DNA from 3 places in the Streptomyces sp. NPDC019396 genome. Region 2 is predicted to be linked to each of the others. Evidence: riboswitches for the same ligand, from Rfam matches in the RefSeq annotation. Region 2 holds a riboswitch; each other region holds the start of a gene.
The links. Region 2 has a riboswitch for cyclic di-AMP ahead of ABZ532_RS12015 (transglycosylase family protein). Riboswitches for the same ligand answer to the same signal wherever they lie in the genome.
Positions count from the first base shown of each region.

Region 1: another riboswitch for cyclic di-AMP. It lies ahead of ABZ532_RS07330 (NlpC/P60 family protein); the one in region 2 lies ahead of ABZ532_RS12015 (transglycosylase family protein).
Region 3: another riboswitch for cyclic di-AMP. It lies ahead of ABZ532_RS09905 (M23 family metallopeptidase); the one in region 2 lies ahead of ABZ532_RS12015 (transglycosylase family protein).

Region 1 covers NZ_JBEYBS010000005.1:75,679-83,268, forward strand. The annotation lists gene ABZ532_RS07325 (hypothetical protein) at 1-380, shown strand, start outside; gene ABZ532_RS07330 (NlpC/P60 family protein) at 540-1,682, opposite strand; cyclic di-AMP (ydaO/yuaA leader) riboswitch at 1,681-1,871, opposite strand; gene pcrA (DNA helicase PcrA) at 2,103-4,580, shown strand; gene ABZ532_RS07340 (M23 family metallopeptidase) at 4,671-6,224, opposite strand; gene ABZ532_RS07345 (alpha/beta fold hydrolase) at 6,452-7,360, opposite strand.
Region 2 covers NZ_JBEYBS010000008.1:156,939-164,528, reverse strand. The annotation lists gene ABZ532_RS12035 (Ppx/GppA phosphatase family protein) at 1-428, opposite strand, end outside; gene ABZ532_RS12030 (DUF501 domain-containing protein) at 425-976, opposite strand; gene ABZ532_RS12025 (septum formation initiator family protein) at 1,039-1,503, opposite strand; gene eno (phosphopyruvate hydratase) at 1,605-2,891, opposite strand; gene ABZ532_RS12015 (transglycosylase family protein) at 3,246-3,902, opposite strand; cyclic di-AMP (ydaO/yuaA leader) riboswitch at 3,907-4,123, opposite strand; gene ABZ532_RS12010 (transglycosylase family protein) at 4,397-5,365, opposite strand; gene ABZ532_RS12005 (cytochrome P450) at 5,495-6,751, opposite strand; gene ABZ532_RS12000 (Uma2 family endonuclease) at 7,044-7,590, shown strand, end outside.
Region 3 covers NZ_JBEYBS010000007.1:17,673-25,262, forward strand. The annotation lists gene lhgO (L-2-hydroxyglutarate oxidase) at 1-916, shown strand, start outside; gene trmB (tRNA (guanosine(46)-N7)-methyltransferase TrmB) at 1,016-1,822, shown strand; gene ABZ532_RS09900 (PrsW family intramembrane metalloprotease) at 1,986-3,317, shown strand; gene ABZ532_RS09905 (M23 family metallopeptidase) at 3,342-4,367, opposite strand; cyclic di-AMP (ydaO/yuaA leader) riboswitch at 4,409-4,543, opposite strand; gene ABZ532_RS09910 (PP2C family protein-serine/threonine phosphatase) at 4,764-5,909, opposite strand; gene ABZ532_RS09915 (MerR family transcriptional regulator) at 6,119-6,868, opposite strand; tRNA gene ABZ532_RS09920 (tRNA-Met) at 7,031-7,104, opposite strand; gene ABZ532_RS09925 (DUF5988 family protein) at 7,274-7,474, opposite strand; gene ABZ532_RS09930 (FBP domain-containing protein) at 7,540-7,590, opposite strand, start outside.

The sequences.
Region 1 (7,590 bases), on a different contig from region 2:
AGGGTGTGCCGCTCGAAGAACTGGCGGCGAGGTTCACGTTCATGGAGCTCGACGAGTTCGCCAGGGCGCTCGACAGCGGGGAGCCCACTTCCTCGCAGTGGTCCGACCTCCTGTCGTCCGATTCCCACCGAGGACAGTGGAACCTTCTGCGTCGCCTCCATGCGGATGACGTGCTGCGGAACATGTTCCCGACTGTCTCGCACGGGGCCGTCCGGCTGCGGGTGGATCCGTTGGACGGAACGAGCCGTCAGGTCCTGGTGCACGAGCTGGACGAGGAGCGCCATGAGGTCATGCGCGTGGGGGTGCCCGGGGCCACGTGGACCGAGGTGCCGACCGGCGATCTGATCGCCTGTCTGCGAGCTGCCTTGAACAGGGAGTGATCCCGGCAGCCCGGTGAAGCCGAACCCCGCCAGGTCGTCCCTGGCGGGGTTCTTCGCGCTCATGCGTTCGGCCCGCACGCAGCGGCCAGGTCACCCCGATCGACGGGGCCGCGGCGCCGCTCGCCGTGCCGGGGAACGCCGTGCCGGGCCGGATCCCGCTCAGGCCGGGCGCACGCTCCCGTAGATCGGCATGTAGTAGATCGATTCCTCGCGGACGTTCGCGCCCGGCTTCGGGGCGTGGATCATCTGCCCGTTGCCGATGTAGATCCCGACGTGGCTGATGTCGTCGTAGAAGAACACGAGGTCGCCGGGGACGAGGTCCTTCGCCGCGACCCGCTGTCCCACCTCGACCTGGTCCCAGGTGGTGCGGGGCAGATCGACACCGGCCGCGCGCCAAGCGGCCTGGGTGAGGCCGGAGCAGTCGTAGGAGCTGGGTCCGGTCGCGCCCCAGACGTAGGGCTTGCCGATCTGGCTGCGGGCGAAGGACAGCACCTGCTGCGCCTTGGCGGCGTACGAGCCGGCGGAGGTGCCCGCGCCGGTCCCCGTGCCCTGCTGCTCCTGCTGTGCCCGGCGTTGGGCCTCGGCCTCCGCTCTGGCCTCTGCCTCGGCCCTGGCCTTCGCCTCCGCCTTGCGGTGTGCCTCTTGCTCCCGCTGACGCTCCAGTTCCGCGAGCCGTGCCTTCTCCTCCGCCGTCAGCTTCGACAGCAGCTCCCGTGCCTCGGCGAGCTTGCGCTGCACCGTCTCCTTGGTGGTGCGCAGCGATGCCTGTGAGTCGCTGAGCTTCTCCAGGCTCCTGGTCGCCTCCACGCGCTGCTCCGCTGCCGCAGACCGCTGCTCCTCGAAGTCGGTGACGGCTTCACGCTGTTCTTCGGACAGCCGGTCCATCAGGCGCGTCTGGTCGAAGTACTCCTGCGGGCTGTCCGCGAGGAGCAGCGCGGCGGTCGGTGTGACCGTTCCGGTGCGGTACTGGGCGGCGGCGTACGAGCCGAGTGCGCGACGGGCTTCGTTCAGGGACTCCGTGCGCTCCGCGGCGTTGTCGAGGAGCTGGTCCACCTCGCGGCGCTGCTGCGTCGTTTCCTCTTTGGCGCGGTCGTACTGCTGGGTCGCGGTTCCGGCCTGGCGATAGAGGTCGTCGACCTTCTTCTGGACCTCTTCGACACTGGGCTGCGGTTCGGCCCGGGCGCTCTGCGTGGACAGCAGGGTGACGCCCGCGATGGCTGCCGTCGTGAACCCGACGGCGGGATTCTTCGTACGTGTACCCGTAAGGGCACGCGCCTTGCGATGCGATGCCAAGGCAGGCATCTCCTTCCGTTTGCCGCCTACCGGGTTAGCTGTCGGGTTCGGACGGAACGGAAGGTTGTCCTACGGGCCTTGCTGAACGTGGCCCGATTCACCCCGGTGGGGCCCCTCTTGTGCCGGTGGGCACAAAAGAGTTGGGTCCCCGGTTCCTCACCTTCCTTGCGGAATGGTCGGATTCGGCGCGAGCTGCCCGATTGGCGTTGGTCGCCGCGGGGGTACGGGCTGCCTTGGCGAGCACGCTAGCCAAACTGTGGCGCTCGTGTGAAGGTCGGTGCGCATTATGTCCGATACATTTCCGTTACCTTGGCGTGTCGTGGCCGCGACTTCACGGAATGTGACGAGCTGGATTGGCGTGATCGCGACGCGTGATTCAGGCGAAGGCGGCGGCGGGCTGTCAGTGCGGCGGCCTAGACTCGTAGAGCGATGAGCAGCCTCTTTGACGACAGCTTCCTGGCCGGCCTCCAGCGCTCTGCAGCCTCGGAGGAGCCCCCGCCTCCGGAGCCCGACGAGCACGCCCCCGCCGAGGACGTCCCGCACGACCTCTTCGGGGGTCGCTTCGACGTGCCTCCGACCAGGGACGAGTACTACCGCAGTGGTGTGCCGCGCCCGGCCGTGGACCCCGTCGCGCTGCTGGAAGGCCTGAACGAACAGCAGGGCGCCGCCGTCGCCCACACCGGCTCGCCGCTGCTCATCGTGGCCGGAGCGGGTTCCGGAAAGACGCGGGTGCTGACCCACCGGATCGCCCACCTGCTGGCGACCCGCAATGTCCACCCAGGGCAGATACTGGCCATCACCTTCACCAACAAGGCCGCGGGCGAGATGAAGGAGCGGGTCGAGCAGCTCGTCGGCCCCCGTGCCAACGCGATGTGGGTCTCCACCTTCCACAGTGCCTGCGTCCGCATCCTGCGCCGCGAGAGCAAGAAGCTCGGCTTCACCTCGTCGTTCTCGATCTACGACGCCGCCGACTCGAAGCGGCTGATGGCCCTGGTGTGCCGCGATCTCGACCTCGACCCGAAGAAGTTCCCGCCGAAGTCGTTCAGCGCCAAGATCTCGAACCTCAAGAACGAGCTGATCGACGAGGAGGCCTTCGCCGATCAGGTGGCCGGGGGCACCTCCCAGGCCGGAGGCTCCGGGGGAGGCTTCGAGAAGACGCTGGCCGAGGCGTACCGGATGTACCAGGCGCGGCTGCGCGAGGCCAACGCCCTGGACTTCGACGACATCATCATGACCACCGTTCATCTGCTCCAGGCGTTCCCGGACGTGGCCGAGCACTACCGGCGCCGCTTCCGGCACGTCCTGGTGGACGAGTACCAGGACACCAACCACGCCCAGTACACCCTGGTGCGCGAGCTGGTCGGCGAGGGATACGAGGACCTGCCGGCCGCCGAGCTGTGCGTCGTCGGTGACGCCGACCAGTCGATCTACGCCTTCCGCGGCGCCACGATCCGCAACATCCTCCAGTTCGAGGAGGACTATCCGGACGCCACCACGATCCTGCTGGAGCAGAACTACCGCTCCACCCAGACGATCCTCTCCGCCGCCAACGCCGTCATCGAGCGCAACGAGAGCCGTCGTCCCAAGAACCTCTGGACGAACGCCGGCGCCGGAGCGCAGATCACCGGCTATGTCGCGGACACCGAGCACGACGAGGCGCAGTTCGTCGCCGACGAGATCGACCGGCTGACCGACGCGGGCGAGGCCAAGGCGGGCGATGTCGCCGTCTTCTACCGGACCAACGCCCAGTCCCGTGTCTTCGAGGAGATCTTCATCCGCGTCGGCCTGCCCTACAAGGTCGTCGGAGGAGTGCGCTTCTACGAGCGCAAGGAAGTCCGGGACGTCCTCGCCTATCTGCGGGTCCTCGCCAACCCCGAGGACAACGTCCCGCTGCGCCGTATCCTCAACGTCCCCAAGCGCGGTATCGGCGAGCGCGCCGAGGCGATGATCGACGCCCTCGCGCTGCGCGAGAAGATCACCTTCCCGCAGGCGTTGCGGCGCGTGGACGAGGCGTACGGCATGGCGGCCCGTTCGGCCAATGCCGTGAAGCGCTTCAACACGCTGATGGAGGAGCTGCGCACGATCGTCGAATCGGGCGCGGGCCCCGCCACCGTCCTCGAGGCGGTGCTGGAGCGCACCGGATACCTGGCCGAGCTCCAGGCATCCACCGACCCGCAGGACGAGACCCGTATCGAGAACCTCCAGGAGCTCGCGGCGGTCGCCCTCGAATTCGAGCAGGAGCGGGGGGCCGACGAGGGTTCCGGCACGCTCGCCGAGTTCCTGGAGCAGGTCGCACTCGTCGCGGACTCCGACCAGATCCCGGACGAGGACGAGGAGGGCAGCGGAGTCATCACCCTCATGACGCTGCACACGGCGAAGGGCCTGGAGTTCCCCGTCGTGTTCCTCACCGGCATGGAGGACGGGGTCTTCCCGCACATGCGGGCGCTCGGCCAGGCCAAGGAGCTGGAGGAGGAGCGGCGGCTGGCGTATGTGGGGATCACCCGAGCCCGTGAGCGGCTCTATCTGACCCGCTCGTCGATGCGCAGCGCCTGGGGCCAGCCCTCGTACAACCCGCCGTCCCGTTTTCTGGAGGAGATCCCGGACGCGCATCTGGAATGGAAGCGGACGGGACCGATGGCCGCCCCGGCGGGTCCGGTCTCCGGGATCACCTCCTCGCTCTCCTCGTCCCGGTCGCGTTCCGGCCCCTCTGGATTCGCGACCAGGCGGGCGGCTGACAAGCCCGTCATCGCGCTGGCGGTCGGAGACCGGGTGACACACGACCAGTTCGGTCTCGGCACGGTGATGGCGGTGACGGGACTGGGCGCGGACGCCCAGGCGACGATCGACTTCGGGGACACCAAACCGAAGCGGCTGCTACTGCGGTACGCGCCGGTCGAGAAGCTGTAGCGAGAGGGGCCGGGGTGCGGTGAAAGCCGCACCCCGAAGGGGCGGAGGCGGAGCGCGGGGCGTCGTACGTCCGCCTACGTCTGTGCCGGATCAGGTCGGGTCGAGACCGTGGCCGCGCAGCCACGACAGCGGGTTTATCGCGGAACCGCCGCCCGGACGTACCTCGAAGTGCAGATGCGGGCCGGTGGAATTGCCCGAGTTGCCGGAGAAGGCGATGACGTCACCGGCTTTGACCGATCCTGAGCGGATCTTGGTGCTGCTGAGGTGGCAGTACCAGGTCTCCGTGCCGTCAGCGGCCGTGACGATCGCCATGTTGCCGTAGGCGCTGTTCCACTGGGTGCGCACCGTGCCATCGGTGGCGGCCTTCACCTGCGTCCCGTAGGAGACGGGGAAGTCGATGCCGGTGTGCATGGACATCCAGTTGACGCCCGCCTGACCGAAGTAGGCGCTGAGCCCGTGCTGGCTGACGGGCAGGGCGAACTTCGGGCGCAGCGCCTCGCGGCGGGCGGCTTCCGCCTCGCGCTTCTTGCGGTCCGCCTCCTGGCGCGCCTTGAGGTCGATTCGCTCCTGGGTGCGGCTGGCGCGGTCGCCGAAGTCGCGGGCGTCGGCGCTCAGCGCGGCGAGCTGGGTATCGAGCTTGGAGTTGGCCGGCACCGACTGCACCGATGTCGGATCGGCAGCCGCGACGGTGGTCTTGCCGCTGCTCTCCTCGCCTCCGGAGAGACCGCCCACCGATGCCGCTGCCACGCCGGCGACACCCATGACGCAGGCGGAGGGGACTGCCACGGTGAGCATGGCGGAACGCTTGGCCGGGGTGCGGCGGCGGCCACGGGTGCCACCGCGGCGGACGGGGCGGGGCGCAGGGATGGACACCGCCGGGGCGGCCATCGTCCTGGCCGCGGCAATGAACTCGGCCTCGTCGTAGCCCTCGAAGCTCTGGTCGTCGGCTTCCGGGGCGGGGTCATCGGTGTCGGGTCCGGCCGCGGGATGGTCGGCCCCTGCCGGGAACTCGTCCTCGGGGGAGAACTGTTCGGGCGGTGTCACGGGCTCGGCGTAGTAGCCGGTGTGCTCGGCGTACTCGCTGTCCGCGGCGTATTCGTTCTCCGCGGTGTAATCGGCGTGCTCGGTGTATCGAGCGGGCTCGGCGTGCGCCGCGTAGTCGGTATGCGCCGCGTACTCGCTGTACTCGAGGTACTGCGTCTGGGCCTGGACCTGGGTCCGGTAGGCGTCGGCGGCCTGTTCGGCACCCAGGCCGGAGCCGGTGTCCGTGCCCGAGTTCCAAGCGGTCGCGTCGTATGTACCGGTTTCATAGGCCGGGGTGCTGTACCCGCCCGCCGCGGGCCACTGGCCTGTCGCGTCATGGGCGAAGGCGGCCGCGGCGGTCTCGAACTGCCCCGTCTGGTTCCAGGCGTTGGCGTCCCACTGGCCGGTGGTGTCGTACTGCTGCTGGTGTCCCTCGGCGGAGGCGTAGCTGTCGTACGCCGTCGTCGCCGACTGCCACTGCGTCGCGTCGTACTGGTCGGTGCTATCGGTGGCCGCTGTGTCGTAGGCGTAGCTGCCGGGAAGGGCGCCGAAGAGCGGGTCGGTGTCGAAGCTGCCGGCGGCGTAGGAGTCATACCCGGCGTCGGGGTGCTGGTCGTTCACCAACTTCTCTCTCGCCTCGGCAGCAGGACCAGGATCCGGAGTCACCCGCGGCGGGGGACCCGAGGAACGCAGTGGGCGCGACTGTACCCGGCAGTATGCGACGCCGACAATCTTCCGTTGGTTTTGGGTGGGCGGGAAACGGGCATTCGGCTGTCTTTCGACGAGGTACAGGAAGAGCTTTGGCCTTACGTTCGATGATTGTTCGAAGGCCGTTGGGGTGCCGGGCCTCAGGCCACGGACACCACCCCGGATGCTGCCGATGCCGCTTCCGCCTCCGGCGCCGTGCCCCTCTCCGACGGCTCGAGCACCTCGCGGATGATCGCCGCGACGGCCGGGTGCACAGGGAGGGCGAGATGGCCGATACCGCTGACGCGTATGTTCCGCACCTGTAGATCAGGGTGGTCGATGCAGGCCGTTTCGAGCGGCACCATCAGCTGGTCGAGGTCGCTCCAGAAACTGACGAAGCGCGTGCGGCAGCCGGGAGCGGGCAGTCTCAGTTCCTCCACCACATCGGAGCCGGGGCGCATCTGGCGCACGAGGGGGTGAGCGCTCGCGAGCGGGACGACACTCGTGCCCGAATGGGGGGTGCCGAGGGTGACCAGCGTGCGGACCCGGCGGTCGCCGCCGAGCCGCTGGACGTAATAGCGGGCGATCAGCCCTCCGAGGCTGTGTCCGACGATATCCACCTCGGGCCGGCCGGTGCGGGTGCAGACCTCCTCGACATGGCGGCCCAGCAGCTCGGCGGCACTGCGTATGTCACAGGTCAGCGGTGAGTAGTTGAGCGACTCGATGGGCCGCCGCCCCTGACGGGCGAGGTGGCGGCGCAGAAGGACGAACACGGAACGGTTGTCGATGAAGCCGTGGAGGAGGACGGCCGGGGGGAATGCGGTGGCGGCCGACGTGGGCAGCGCACTTGTCTCCTGCGCGGCGCGTCCGGACTCGACCGTGCCGGGGCGATCGGGGTCCCCGGAGCCGCCGGGGCTCCCGCGCCCGGGGCGGCCCGGCCGCTCCTGGCTGATGCCCGACGGGTACAGCACGAGGTGCCCCGCGAGGATCGCCAGCTCAAGGGCGGTGGCGCGCAGCAGCGCCACGGGCAGCCGGAATTGTCCGAAGCGCAAGAGCGGCAGCAACCCCATGGCCGACCTCCCGAATGGCGCACGGGTCGACGGCTCCGTCCCCCGTATGCCCTCGTGGGGATGCCGACGCGCCGCCTCACCCCGGCACGCGGCTGCGGCACGGCACTGCGGCGGTCCTCTGACGGCTCCCCTGGCGCGCTCTCCCGGCCCCTGACGTGTGTGGCCCGGCCGCGGACGACTGCGGACCGACCGGTACGGGCCCGGGTGCGGCGCGTGGCGAATATGTCCCA
Region 2 (7,590 bases):
TCGGTCGAGCCCCCGCCGATGTCCACGACCAGGCGCTCCTCGTGGCCCGCCAGCTCCTTGGTGGCCCCGACGAAGGAGAACTCGGCCTCCTGGTCCCCGCTGATCACCTCGGGCTCGACCCCGAGGATCTCGACGACGCCCCGCACGAAGTCCTCGCGGTTCTCGGCGTCGCGCGAGGCGGATGTGGCCACGAAGCGCACCTTGGTGGCGCCGTGGGCCTCGATGACCCCGGCGTACTCACGGCAGGCGGCGAACGTACGCTCCAGCGCCTCGGGTGCGAGCCGTCCGGTGCGGTCCACGCCCTGACCCAGGCGCACGATGGTCATCCGGCGGTCGAGCTCCACCAGTTCGCCGGTCGCCGGGTCGGCGTCGGCGACGAGCAGCCGGATGGAGTTGGTGCCGCAGTCGACTGCGGCGACGCGGCTCACGCGCTCTCCCCGGGAGTCCCGTCGCCGCTGTCCACGCACGGGGTGACGCAGGGGCCCTTCGCCCACCACTCCGGAAGCATCGCGATCGCCTCGTCACCGAGCGGGTTCACACCCGGGCCCGCCGCCAGGGAGTGGCCGACCAGCACATGCAGGCACTTGACCCGGTCCGGCATACCGCCCGCGCTGGGGAAGCCCTTCAGCTCCTCGACGGCGTCCCGGCGCGCGACGTAGTCCTCGTGCGCCGCGCGGTAGGCGGCGGCCAGCTCCGGGTCGGTGGCCAGGCGCTCGGACATCTCCTTCATCACGCCGTTCGCCTCCAGCGTGCCGATCGCCGAGGCCGCGCGGGGACAGGTCAGGTAGTAGAGCGTCGGGAACGGCGTACCGTCCTCGAGACGCGGGGCCGTCTCGACCACGTCGGGGTTGCCGCAGGGGCAGCGGTGCGCGATGGCACGCAGACCGCGCGGGGGACGGCCGAGCTGCTCCCGGAACGCGGCGATGTCGGCCTCGGTGGGCGGGGTGTGCTCGGTGCTGGGCGGAGGCGTGTCCATGGGTGCGTCTGTCTCTTCGTCGTTCGTGTCGTGTGTACGTGGTCGTGTGTGCACAACTGCGTCTAGCGTCCCGCGTCGGCGTGGTCGACGTCGTCCCAGACGTTCGAGTACCAGGGGCGGCCGGCGCCGCTCTCCTCGTCGCGCGGCTGCTGACCCGCCCTGGGGTCGACCATCGTGTAACCGGTCTCGCCCGGCATGACCATATGCAGATGCTCGCGGGCCAGCCGCTTGATGTACGCGTCGTCCCGGAGCCGCGCCTTCTCGTCCCGCAGCCGTTCCACCCGCTCGCGTGCCTCGTCGGCGAGCCGCTTCTGCTCGGCGATGTCGTTGCGCTGGGACACGTACTGCCGCGTCGGATAGGCGAGGGCGACGACCATCGAGCAGACCACCAGCGCGAGGAAGGCGGCACGCCCGGTGAGCCGGGAGCGGCGGGCCTGGCGGCGGTTCTGCGAGCGGTAGACCCGGGCGGCGGTCTGCTCGCCGAGCAGCCGCAGCCGGGTCGCGGTGGAGAACCGGTCCCGGGCCATGTGCGCCCCTCCCCGTTGATGCGGTCCGTACGTGCCAACGTCCCCGCACACGGTACGTGACCGTGCGCGGGGACGTGCGGAAGGGACTTCCGTAAGCGGCGTCAGCCCTTGAAGCGCGGGAAGGCGCTGCGGCCGGCGTACACCGCGGCGTCGTCGAGGATCTCCTCGATGCGCAGCAGCTGGTTGTACTTGGCGACGCGCTCGGAGCGGGCCGGGGCGCCGGTCTTGATCTGGCCGCAGTTGGTGGCGACGGCCAGGTCGGCGATGGTGACGTCCTCGGTCTCACCGGAGCGGTGGGACATCATGCACTTGAAGCCGTTGCGCTGGGCCATCTCGACGGCGTCCAGGGTCTCGGTCAGCGAACCGATCTGGTTGACCTTCACCAGCAGGGCGTTGGCGGTGCCCTCCTCGATGCCGCGGGCGAGCCGCTCCGGGTTGGTGACGAACAGGTCGTCGCCGACCAGCTGCACCTTGGTGCCGAGCTTGTCGGTGATGACCTTCCAGCCCGCCCAGTCGTCCTCGAACAGCGGGTCCTCGATGGACACGAGCGGGTACGCGGAGACGAGCTCCTCGTAGTACTCGGTCATCTCGGCGGCGGAGCGCTCCTTGCCCTCGAAGAGGTACTTGCCGTCCTTGTAGAACTCGGAGGCGGCCACGTCGAGCGCGAGGGCGATGTCCTTGCCGGGCGCGTAACCGGCCTGCTTGATGGCCTCGATGATCAGGTCGAGGGCCTCGCGGTTGGAGTCCAGGTTCGGGGCGAAGCCGCCCTCGTCACCGAGCCCGGTGGACAGACCGCGCTCCTTCAGCACCTTCTTCAGGGTGTGGTAGACCTCGGTGCCCCAGCGCAGCGCCTCGGAGAAGGACTCCGCGCCGATCGGGGCGATCATGAACTCCTGGATGTCCACGTTGGAGTCGGCGTGCGAGCCGCCGTTCAGGATGTTCATCATCGGCACCGGGAGCAGGTGCGCGTTCGGACCGCCCAGGTAGCGGAAGAGCGGGAGGTCGGAGGCCTCGGACGCGGCGTGGGCGACGGCCAGCGAGACACCGAGGATGGCGTTGGCGCCGAGCGACGCCTTGTTGTCGGTGGCGTCGAGGTCGAACATCGCCTGGTCGATCAGGCGCTGCTCGGTGGCGTCGTACCCGACGAGCTCCGGGCCGATCTGCTCGAGCACGGCGAGGACGGCCTTCTCGACGCCCTTGCCCATGTAGCGGTTCTGGTCTCCGTCACGGAGCTCAATGGCCTCGAACGCACCGGTGGAGGCACCGGAGGGGACAGCAGCACGGCCAGTGCTGCCATCGTCGAGGCCGACCTCGACCTCGACCGTGGGGTTGCCTCGGGAGTCCAGGATTTCCCGGGCTACGACGACGTCGATGGACGGCACGAGCATCTCCTTCTGGGATGTGTCGCTAGGAGTGACGCCGCTGCCGCAGCGTCGGTGCAGGGTCGCTTTGGCCTTGCGACATGAGCCTATCCGGACGGGGGGCCCGGGCCTGCCGGTGCCCGGCCCGTGGGACGAAAAAGGGTGGCAATCCAGCAGAAACCCCGGCCCGGGTGCACCTGCCGTGTCCATAGCGCTACGGGGGGAAGGGAGCGTACGGACACGGCGAGGTGCGGTCACCGGGCCGGGGTCGCCGGGGGACGGGGATGCCGCGAGGGGGTCACCTCACGGGGTCCCCGGTGGGGGGAGTCCCTGGGCAGGGGCCCCTGAGCGGAAGGGGGCCCCGAGGTTCTGCCGGGTGGGTCAGCGCAGGTGGAGCAGCTGACCGGGGTGGATCACATCGGCGTTGTCGATGATGTCCTTGTTGAGCTCGAACAGCTTCTTCCAGCCGCCCTTGACCTTCTTCGCCTCGGCGATCTTGCTGAGGGTGTCACCGGGCTTGACCTTGTACTCGCCGTCACCCTTCTTCACCGGGGCGGCGGGGCGCTCGGAGCGGGTGGTCGGGGCCTCGGCGCGCTTCGGGGCGGCCGTCTTCTTGGCGGGCTCGGTCTTGGGGGCCTCGGCGGTGCCGCCGTTGTACGGGGTGCTGGAAAGGCTCACACCGCAGTTCGGCCACGCGCCCTTGCCCTGGCCGGCCAGGACCTTCTCGGCGATCTGTATCTGCTCGCTCTTGCTGGCCTGGTCCGCGGTGGAGGCGAAGGCGGTACCGCCGTAGGCGGCCCAGGTGGAGGCCGAGAACTGGAGGCCGCCGTAGTAGCCGTTGCCGGTGTTGATCGACCAGTTGCCGCCGGACTCGCACTGGGCGACGGCGTCCCACTCGGAGGAGGTCGCCGCGGAGGCGGTCCCCGAGATCATGAGCGGCGCGGCGATGGCGGCACCGGTGACCCCGGCGGCGTAGGCGGCGATACGAGCAGTGCGGGCGGTCGGGCGGCGGCGCTTGCCCTTGCCGGAAAGCAGCATGAAGTGATCCCCTCACCGACGCCTACGAGGTGAGCTGTCGGGTTCGGGCCGATGGGGTGTCCCCCTGTCCGTCGCATCGGGTGTCCGACGGAACCGGAAGACGAGTTGCCCGGCCGCGCGGCTTTGCGCGCGGCTTCACCCCAAGCCGTTCCGGGCCCTCGTCGGGCCGGCACGGCACTTAACCTTGGGTCCCCCGCTCCTGCCTACGGCGCTTGAACGCGACGGCTGTTCCCTTCGACCGACGGCAGGATTCGGCGTGACGGTCGACGGGGCCCGCGATGGCGAGCGGTCAGACCGTAAACACACGTCTCCCCGATGTTCAAAGGAGGAACATCGGGGAGAAATCACCCATATCCGACGGCGCCTGATGTCCGTTTTTGCAGGTGAGAGGGTAGATGGCCCCACTTGGCGGCCATCCGGGGTCAGTTGACCGGAAGAGACTCATGTCTCACTTTCACAGAACCGGACATAAGCCCCCTTACCGCCCCCGCCAACTACTCCCGCTCCGGGGCCAGATCGAGACTCTGGCCGGGCAGGATGAGATCGGCGTCGATCCCGACGACCTGGCGGTTCCCCTCGTAGAGCGCGGGCCAGCCGCCGGGCACCTCGTGCGCGTCGGCGATCGCCGAGAGGCTGTCGCCGGGGCGGACGGTGTACTCATCCGGTGCGCCGGCGACGTCTCGTGCCGATGCGTCACCTCGTGAGGCATGACCGTCGTATTCGCGCCCGTCGCCCGAATCGCCCGTCTCGTCCGTATCATCTGGCTCGTCCACCTTGCCCGCCTCATCCTCATTGGCAGGAGTGCCGCGATGTTTGCCGGTGCCGCTGCTCTCCCCCTGGGAAGCGTCGGCGGACTCGGAGGTGCCGTCGTCGCCGGACGGGGGCTCCGCGGACCCCGATGCGTCCGTGGAGGCGCCGGGCGATGCCGGCGAGGCAGGGGCAGGGGTCGAGGCCGAGGGCTCCGGAGTGGCGGCGTCGGCGCCGTCACCGAACGTCGGCGGGTCCGCCTCCTCGCCGGAGTCACCGGTGGAGCCCAGCGTCTGGTCCTGCGCTCCCAGGCCACCCGGGTCGACCTGCGGTGCGGTCGCGCTCTTGACGAGCCCGGTGACCGTGGCGCAGCTCTCCCAAGCCGAAGAGCCCTCCGCGGCGAGGACCTTCTCCGCGACCGTGATCTGCTGCGAACGGCTCGCGAGGTCGGGCCTGGGGGCGTAGGTCGTACCGCCGTGCTGTTCCCAGTCCTCCTGGGAGAGCTGGAGCCCGCCGTAGTAGCCGTTGCCGTAGTCGGCGCTCCACGCTCCACCGCTCTCGCAGTTCGCGACCCGGTTCCAGGTGTCGGCGTCGGCGGCGGAGGCGGCACCCGCCCCGAGCAGCGGGATGGCGATGGCCGATCCCGTCACCCCTGCCGCGACGAAGAGGGCAGGAGCCTGACGGGGGCGCCGGTGTCGACCATTCCCGGAGAGCATGCGTGGGCCTTTCGTGTGACGACAGGGGACCGCGGGGTCCCGAGTTGACGGTGAACCTAACGGCATCCCGATGAGTGTCACAAGTCGATGCAGGAAAGATCACGTGAAAGTCACGTTACTGACCTGTCGTCAGATTTCACGAGGAGTGAACTCAACGGGCAGAGTGCGCAATCCGCGCATGATCAAACCCCCACGCCAGCGCAAATCAGAACTATCCACCGCAAGTCTCAAGTCGGGCAGCCTGGTCAGCAGGGTCGCCAGCGCCGTCTGCCCCTCCAGCCGTGCGAGGGGCGCACCGAGGCAGTAGTGGATGCCGTGCCCGTACCCGAGGTGCTGGTTGTCCGTCCGGGCCAGGTCGAGCACATCGGGATCGGGGAACCGGCCGGGGTCCCGGTCGGCGGCGGCGAGCACGACGAGTACGGGATCTCCGGCCGCGATGTCCTGCCCCCCGATGCTCAGCGGCTCGGTCGCGAACCGCCAGGTGGCCAGCTCCACCGGCCCGTCGAAGCGCAGGAGTTCCTCGACCCCGGTGGCCAGCAACCCGGTCTCCCCCGCCGCGAGGGAGTCCTGGAGGCGTGCGCGCTGCCCGGGGTGGCGCAGCAGCGCGTACATTCCGTTGCCGATCAGGTTGACGGTCGTCTCGAACCCGGCGAAGAGCAGGATGAAGGCCATGGCGGCGGCCTCGTTCTCGGTGAGGTGCTCCCCGTGGTCGGACGCCTTGATGAGCCCCGAGATCAGGTCCTCACCGGGGTCCTCCCGCTTGCGGTGGATCAGCTCGGCGAGATAGCCCCGCATCTTCTTCACCGAGCGTGCGACCCCACCGCGCGGACCGCCGCCGTGCCGGATCATCATCCCCGCCCAGTCGCGGAAGTCGTCCTGGTCCTCGCGCGGGACCCCGAGCAGGTCGCAGATGGCGTGGATGGGGAGCGGGAACGCGAACTCATGGATCAGGTCCGCGCTCCCCCGCTCCGCGAAGCCGTCGATCAGCCGGTCCGTCAGTTCCTGCACACGCGGGGCGAACTCGGCGACCCGGCGCGGGGTGAAGGCCTTCGAGACCAGTCGGCGCAGCCGGGTGTGGTCGGGCGGATCGATGTTCAGCAGATGCGTCATCAGCTCCGCCTTGCGCTCACCGGGGATTCCCGTCTTCCCCTTGGCGTGCGCCGGCTCGTCATGATGCGCAGGATTCTTGCTGAGCCGCTGGTCCGCGAGCGCCTGCCGCGCATCCGCGTACCGCGTCACCAGCCACGCCTCGACCCCGCTCGGCAGCCTGGTCCGGTGCACGGGCGCGTGCTCCCGCAGCCAGGCGTAGGCCGGATAGGGGTCGGTGGCGAACTCCCAGGTGAAGAGCTCGGGGAGACCGGGGGCGGCGGGGGGCTGGTCGTGCATGGGTCGACGGTAACCGCTGCCCGCCTGGAGCCAGGCCCGGAGCCCGGAGCTCCGGGACATGCGTGACCGGGACCGGACGATCCGGCAAGCCGGGCGACGCGGACTGCCTGCCGTGGCCGGTCGCGGTCGTGGTCGCCGGAAGCGGTGACGAGAGCCCACGTCACCGGCGGGCGACGGGATTTCGCGGTCGTGGTCGCCGAACGCCAGGACCCAGGTCAGTGCGATCACCCGTTCGGCGGACGTCGGGGCATTCCCACTGGGTAGCCTGGTCATACGCGCCAGACTCCGTCACATGGGAGCGCTGATGAGTGCCGCAGCCGAAGACCGGCGGAAAGGCCAGGACGGCCGGGAGGAGCAGTACGTGTTCCCCGTGCCGCCGACCGGTGGGTGGACGGCGGACGACCTCGACCGGATCAAGGGTCTCCCGCCGCACACCGAGCTGATCGACGGGGGACTGTTCTTCGTGAGTCCGCAGACCTATTTCCATATGGCTGCGCTGCGCCTGCTGGAGACCGCACTGGTGCGGCAGGCACCGGACCACCTCTACGTCATCCGGGAGATGACGACGAGGCTCGGCGAGCGTGACAGACCGGAGCCCGATCTCATGGTCGTCCGTGAAGGTGCCCTCAGCGGGCCGGAGCAGACCTGGTACGCCCCGGCCGACATCCTGCTCGTCATCGAGATCGTCTCCGACGAATCCGTACAGCGCGACCGTGAGCTGAAGCCCCGCAAGTACGCGGCGGCCGGGATCCGGCACTTCTGGCGGATCGAGAAGAGCGAAGACCTGCCGGTCGTCTACGTCTACGAGCTCGACCCCGCCACGAACACCTACGCCGTCA
Region 3 (7,590 bases), on a different contig from region 2:
CGCCACGGACCGCGACGAGCTGCCCCGGCTGCACGCCCTGGTCCAGCGCGGCAGGGAGAACGGGATTCCGGTGCACGAGCTCGGCCCCGCGCAGATGGCGGAGTACGAGCCCGAGGTGCGCGGGGTCGCGGCGATCCATGTCGGCACGACGGGCGTGTGCGACTTCGGCGCGGTCGCCGCGCAGCTCGCCGAGGTGGCGGGCGCGTCGGGCACCCGGATCCACTACGGCGAGGAGGTCCGGGCCGTCGACCGGCGGCCTTGGGGCGTGGCCGTGCGCACCTCGACCGGGCGGACCGTCCGGGCGAAGGTGCTGGTGAACACGGCAGGGCTGCACTGCGACGAGGTGGCCCGGCTGGCCGGCGACGACCCCGGGATGCGGATCGTGCCCTTCCGCGGTGAGTACTACGAGCTGACCAGACCCGACCTGGTGCGCGGGCTGGTGTATCCGGTGCCGGACCCGGCGTTCCCCTTCCTCGGGGTCCATCTCACCCGGGGCATCGACGGCGGCGTGCATGTCGGGCCGAACGCGGTGCCGGCGCTGGCGCGCGAGGGATACGACTGGGGCACGGTCCGTCCGCGTGAGCTCGCCGCCACGATCGGCTGGCCCGGCACCTGGCGGATAGCCCGCCGCCACTGGCGTTACGGCGCGGGCGAGCTGCACCGCTCGCTGTCGAAGCGCGCCTTCGCGGAGGCGGTCGGGCGACTGCTTCCCGCGGTGACCCAGGACGATCTGCGGCCCGTCGCCGCGGGCGTGCGAGCCCAGGCGGTGCTGCGGGACGGCACGCTGGTGGACGACTTCCTCATCCGGCAGGCCCCGCGCACGGTGCACATCCTGAACGCCCCGTCCCCGGCGGCGACCGCGTCGCTGCCGATCGGCCGCGAGGTGGCACGCCGGGCGCTGGCCCTGCTGCCCTGAGAGGCCGGGTCCCCGCGGCGGCCGTCCGCACGGTGACGCCCGCAGGGATCCGTATACCTCAGATGGCGGTATACCGGACAGCCGTACAATCGGGGCATTGTGTCTGAGCTCGAGAACGTCACCACGCAGAGTGCCCCCGCGCCGGCCGGGGCACGTGTCGTCGCGCCCCGCCCCAAGGGCGAACCGCGGTTTCCGGGCGGCCCGGCCGCTGATCCGGCCGGTTCGCACCACGAGCGCCGGATCCGCAGCTTCCAGCCGCGCCGCAGCCGGGTGACCACGGGACAGGGCGACGCGCTGCGCAGGCTGTGGCCCGCCTGGGGACTGGACATCGACGGGCTGCGGCGCCTCCACCTCGGACAGATGTTCGACGGCCTGCCGGTCGTCCTGGAGATCGGATTCGGGATGGGCGAGGCGACCGCGCAGATGGCGGCGGCCGACCCGGGCACCGGCATCCTCGCCGTCGACGTGCACACCCCGGGGCAGGGGAATCTGCTCGGTCTCGCCGAGCGCGCGGGCCTGACCAATGTCCGTGTGGCCAATGGCGATGCGATCATCCTGCTGCGCGAGATGCTCGCCCCCGACGCTCTCGACGGACTGCGGGTCTACTTCCCCGACCCCTGGCCCAAGAAGCGCCACCACAAGCGACGGCTGATCCAGCCGGACTTCCTGACGCTCGCCGCCACCCGGCTGAAGCCCGGCGCGGTGCTGCACTGCGCCACGGACTGGGAGCCGTATGCCGAGCAGATGCTCGAGGTCCTCTCGGCACACCCCGACTTCGAGAACACCCAGGACGACGGCGGCTACGCTCCCCGGCCCGCATTCCGGCCGCTGACCCGGTTCGAAGGCCAGGGCCTCAAGAAGGGGCATCTGGTCCACGACCTGCTGTTCCGCCGCAAGGCCGGGTAGTTCGGGGTCGCGTACCGGCCCGCAGGGTCACGCACCCGCCCGCCAGGGCCGGTGGCACACGCCGCGAGCCGGTTGAACGCCCCGCGCCGAACGTGCGCGGTAACACGTCCGGATTGCCGGATAACGCATCGCGGCTGTCAGTGGTGGTCGTTAGGGTCGTCTGGTGTCCGACCGGAGCAGGCAGCCGTACCCCACGGCGCCCCACCCCGCCATCCCGGCGTGCGACGAGCAGCTGCTCTTCGACGCCGTGCCGGAGCCTGCACGCTGGCGTTACAAACCGAGCCGGGCCTTCTGGCGCAGCGCGGCGGTGCGGGCCTGGACCGTGATCACCCTGCTCGCGCTGTGCGGGCTGGTCATCCTGGCACTGGTGCGCGAGCAGACCGGCACGGAAGGCTTCCTGGTGGGCCTCGCCCTTGCACTGCTGCCGGTGCCGCTGCTGATGGCGGCCTTCCGCTGGCTGGACCGTGTCGAGCCGGGGCCCTGGCGGAATCTCCTCTTCGCCTTCGCCTGGGGAGCCTGCGCCGCCGCGCTCATCGCGATCATCGCCAACTCCTTCGCGACCCAGTGGATAGCGACCGCCACGGCCGATCCGACATCGGCGGACACGATCGGCGCCACGATCATCGCGCCGGTCGTGGAGGAAAGCGCCAAGGCGGCTTCCGTGCTGCTCATCTTCCTGTTCCGCAGAAAGGACTTCACGGGAGTCGTCGACGGGGTCGTCGTGGCCGGGTTCACCGCGACCGGCTTCGCCTTCACCGAGAACGTCCTCTATCTCGGCAACGCCTTCCTGGAGGACCAGGAGTTCGGCCGCTCGGGATTCTCGTCCGGCACGGCGGCGACGTTCGTCGTACGGATCGTGATGTCGCCGTTCGCCCATCCGCTCTTCACCGTGCTGACCGGTATCGGCTTCGGTGCCGCCGCGCTCACCGCCCGGCGCCGGAAGCTGCACAGGGCCGGGCTACCGCTGCTGGGCCTGATCCTGGCGATCGGCATGCACGCGCTGTGGAACGGCTCGGCGGTGTTCGGGCCCTGGGGCTTCTACCTCGTGTACGGAGTCGTCATGGTGCCGGCCTTCGCACTGCTCACCTGGCTCGCGGTCTGGAGCAGGCAGCGCGAGCTGCGCACGATCGCGTCCCAGCTTCCCGCGTACGCCGAGGCAGGCTGGCTCTCCCCCGCCGAGCCGCTCGCCCTGTCCTCGATGCGGGCGCGCACACTGGCCCGCGACACGGCGGCGCGCATACACGGGAGCGCGGCGGCCCGTGCCGTTTCCGAGTACGAGACGTTCGCGACCTCGCTGGCCTTTCTGCGGCACCAGGCGCACCGGGGCACGGCAGGGCCCGACTTCGTCGCGCGTGAGCAGGAGCTGCTGCATCACCTCTGGCAGCGCAAGCATGTCGCGACACCGGCTCTGACCTATGCGGCGAGGGCGACGGGGCGCGCCCGGATACCTCCGCCGCACCGGGACTACGAGGACTACAACCCCTACCGGCACTAGGGCGTCAGCTCTTGCGACTCGGGGTCAGACGCTCAGGCCCTTGTCCCGCAGCCAGGCGGCCGGATCCACACCTTCGCCGGACGGGGTGTGCACCTCCAGGTGCAGATGCGGCCCGGTGACATTGCCGGTCGCACCGACGCGTCCGATGGTGTCGCCCGTGCCGACCTCCTGGCCGGCGCCGACGGTCATCGACGACAGGTGGCAGTACCAGACCTCGGAGCCGTCCTCGAGCTCCAGCACCACGCGGTAGCCGTACGCGCCCGACCAGCCCGCGGACTTGACGGTCCCTCCGTGCACGGCCTTCGCCGGGGTGCCGGTGGGGGCCGCGAAGTCGAGACCGGTGTGGTAGCCGGACGACCACATGGAGCCGGCCTCGCCGAAGGTGGAGGTGAGGGTGTACGAGGACGTGGGCAGTGAGTAGCTCGCGGCGAGCTCGGCGAGCCGGGCGGCCTCAGCGGCCTCCTCCGCCTTGCGCTGGACCTCGGCGGCCTTGGCCTCCGCCTCCGTCTGCTGCTTCTTCGCCTCGGCCGCGGCGCTCTCCGCGGCGGCCTTCTCGGCAGCCGCCCGCGCCTCCGCCTCGACCTTGGCCTGCTGCTGCTCGGCCTGCTGGAGGATCCGGGCGCGCAGCGCCTCGCCCGCGGTGCCCTGCTGGGCGCTGACCGGCTCTGCGGTGTCAGTGGTGGTGGCGAGGGACATCGCGGTGAGCGGTGCGCCCGCCGCATCGTCCGCGCCCTGTTCGTCGGAGCCGTCGCCCGATATCAGGGAGCCCACGCCGGGCAGTGACTCGGCGTCCGGGAGGTTGTCCGCGATGGTGTCGGGCAGTGAGATGGAGACGGCCGGCTTGTCCTGCGCGGTGGCGATGCCGCCCGCGCCGACGGCTGCGATCACGCCGACACCGAGCACGGTGGAGCTCCGGGCGAGGCCGCCCCGCTGCTTGACGACACGGTGCCTGCCGCGGACCGGCCGGACGGACTCCTCCGTCGGGTTCCACTCCTCCGCCCCGTCGGAAGCGATCCACTCGGCGGTCGGGACCCACTCGGTGGTGGGAATCCCCTGGAGGGCAGGCTCGTTGGACGCCACGGAGGCGTGCTCCTTTCCTTCCTTCTCGCCTACCGGGTTAGCTGACGGGTTCGGAGCAGGAAGGTCTCCTACGGGCACACGAAGTACCCGATTCACCCCAAGTGGTGGTTCCCCGGTTCCCTTGCGGGATTCGGCGCGTGCGCACGGTGCCGTCTCTTGCGACGACTGGGACAACCGCGCTGCGTTATCGAACGTTAATAGACGCCGAGGCTCTATTCCAAGCCGTTCCACTTGATCATTAACGATTTTCGGCCTGGACGTACCGCCCGCTAGGTGGGTGAATCGGGCGAGTTGACCGCCCCTCACGCCACATTGTTCACCGTTGAATATCTGACGATTCGTCACATACTCCGGGCGGGGCAGACCTCAGGGCACCACCGGCAGCGTCCTGCGCCTCGCCGGCTGCCGCACACCCGGCCTGCCGACCGCCAGCAGCGCCATGTCGTCCGTGAGCCCGCCGCCCGTGTGCCGCCGTACATCGGCGACGACCGTGTCCAGCAGCTCGTCCGGCCCGGGAAAGACATGGCCCCCGAGCCGCGCCTGCGGATCGTAGAAGGTCCCGTGCCGATCGCGGGCCTCGGAAAGCCCGTCCGTATAGAGGAGCAGCGTCGCCCCCGGCGGAAACGGCGCGTCGTCCGCGCGGTCCGGCCAGCGGGCGAGATCCCCCATGCCGAGCGGCAGCGCGTCCTGGCTCGGCTCCAGCATGTCGAGCGCGCCGTCCGCGTACAGCACGATGGGCGGCGGATGGCCCCGGTTGACGATCCGGACGCGACCACCGTCGTGCGGGATCTCCGCCAGGACCGCCGTGGTGAACCCCTCGACCTCGTCGAGTCCGTGCGCCCGAGTGTGCTCCCGGGCCAGCGCCCGTTCCAGACGCTGCGCGATCGTCTCCAGCGAGGACTCCTCATCGGCCACCTCGCGGAACGCCCCGAGCAGCACCGCCACCGTCGCGACCGCGTCCAGCCCCTTGCCGCGGACGTCCCCGACCACCAGACGGACACCGAACACGGTGTCCTGGACGGCGTAGAGATCCCCGCCGATGAACGCGTCCGCCTGCGCCGCTTCGTAGCGCGCGGCCACATGCAGCCCGCCGATCCGCTCGGCGGGCTCGGGCAGCACAGCGAGCTGCGCCGCCTCGGCGATGACTCGGGCGGAGGCGAGCCGCTCACCGCTGCGGCGGAGTACGCGGTTGATGTAGAGGGCGACGACCGACACCGTCAGCACGGTGAAGACCTCGGTGGCCGGCGGCACCTGGCCCACCGTGCCGTTGTAGACGTTCAGCCCCAGCACGGTGAGCACGCTGACGACCATGGCGACCACGGTGCCGCGCCATGTGTAGAAGGGGGCGGCGAGCAGCGGAGCGGCGGCGAAGAGCGGCGAGGCGCGGTACGCCTCCGGGGTGAACAGGTCGAAGACCACACCGGCGATGATCATCAGCCAGGGCAGCAGCAGCACGAGGACACGGCCGCCGGTGTTGCGCCGGAATCCCTCGTCGCCGCCGTACTGTGCCAAGACTGCTCTCCTGCCCGGTCCGCCCGCGGCCGCGGACGAAAACCGCGTCCCACCCAGGCTGGCCGCAGCCGCACCGGGGGGCGAGTCGCCGTCGGCCAACCGGACTACGGCGCGGGGAAGGCGTGGTCACCACCAGGGGATGGTCACCAGGGGGCCCTCCTGGTGACCGTACCGCAGGGGCGGTACGTACGCGGGTCGGCTGAGCGGTCTCAGTCGTCGCTCAGGTGGCGCTCCGCGTACACCTTCATCGCGTCACGCACGAACTCCGCCGTGCCCTCCGCGTACCGGTCGTAGTTCTTCGCGAAGCGCGGATCGGCGACGTACATCTCGCCGAGCCCGATGACGTACGACTTCGTCGGTGTGACCGTCACCGCCAGCCACTCGACGTGGCGCCCCGCGATCGCCTGCGCCTCCTCGCCGTCCACGGCGAGACCGCGCTCGCGGGCCCGCGCGAAGTCACGGGCGATCGCGACCTGACGGTCCTGGAAGTCCTTCTTCTCCTCGTGGCTCAGTGAGCGCCACCAGCCGTCCCCCTTCTCATAGGCGTCCCGGCCCCAGCGCTCGGTCACCTCCTGCTCGTACCGGGTGTGATCGAAGCCGTCGAAGACTTCCTCCGCCATGAGTGCTTCTCCCTTCTCCGTGCGGTCGAGAGTGGTCCGCACCGAGGCGATCTGCCGCACGATGCGCTCCTGCTCCTGCTCGAGCAGTCTCAGATGCGTACGCAGTGCGGCAGCCGTGTCCCTCTGCCCCGCCAGGACGTCCGCGATCGCGGGCAGCCCGAGGCCGAGCTCACGCAGCAGCAGGATCCGCTGGAGTACGACCAGGGCGTCCTGGTCGTAGTAGCGGTAGCCGTTGCTGCCGATACGGCTCGGCACCAGCAGGCCCAGCTCCCCGTAGTGCCGGAGGGTGCGGCTCGTGGTGCCGGCCTTCTTGGCGATGTCCTGGATCGACCACTCCATGACCTTCACGGTAGAAGTTGACGCTACGTAAAGGTCAAGTGCCTATCCCGACGGCCGAGCTCGTATCGCGGCGGCATGTGCGGAACGTGCGGAACGTACCGGCGGCCGCATGCACTGAGGGCCCGGATCCAGCTGATGCTGGATCCGGGCCCTCAGTTTGAGTAGCGGGGACAGGATTTGAACCTGCGACCTCTGGGTTATGAGCCCAGCGAGCTACCGAGCTGCTCCACCCCGCGTCGGTGAACACCACTCTACGCTATGCGGAGCAAGATCCAAACCACTTTCCCGTCAGAACCGGGGCGGGGCCGGAATCCGTACGGCACACGACCTCCCGCACCCGGGCGGCGGCCGTCCCGCCACCCCGGGATTTTCCGCTGACCAGCGGCTGGACGGCTGGACGGGCGACTATTCGGCGACCTCTGTCCGCTCCCACCACTCGTACACGGTCAGCCGCCCTTCCGAGCTGTCCTCGTGGCGCGTGGTGGCCTTGAAGTGCTCGTAGCCGCCGTGGTGCGGAATCTTCAGTTCCTGTCCTGGCGGCGTGATCGGGACGATCTTCCCCTGCAGATCGTCCGGTCCGCCTTCCAGGCGTGCCTTGGTAGCCATGCCTCCAGTCTTGCCACCCCGGGGACGACCCGCACGTCCGGACTCGACCGCCGGGCCCGGACGGCTCAGCCGCCGGCGACTCCTAGCGCGTCCAGGAAGCCGAAGAGGTTGCCCCG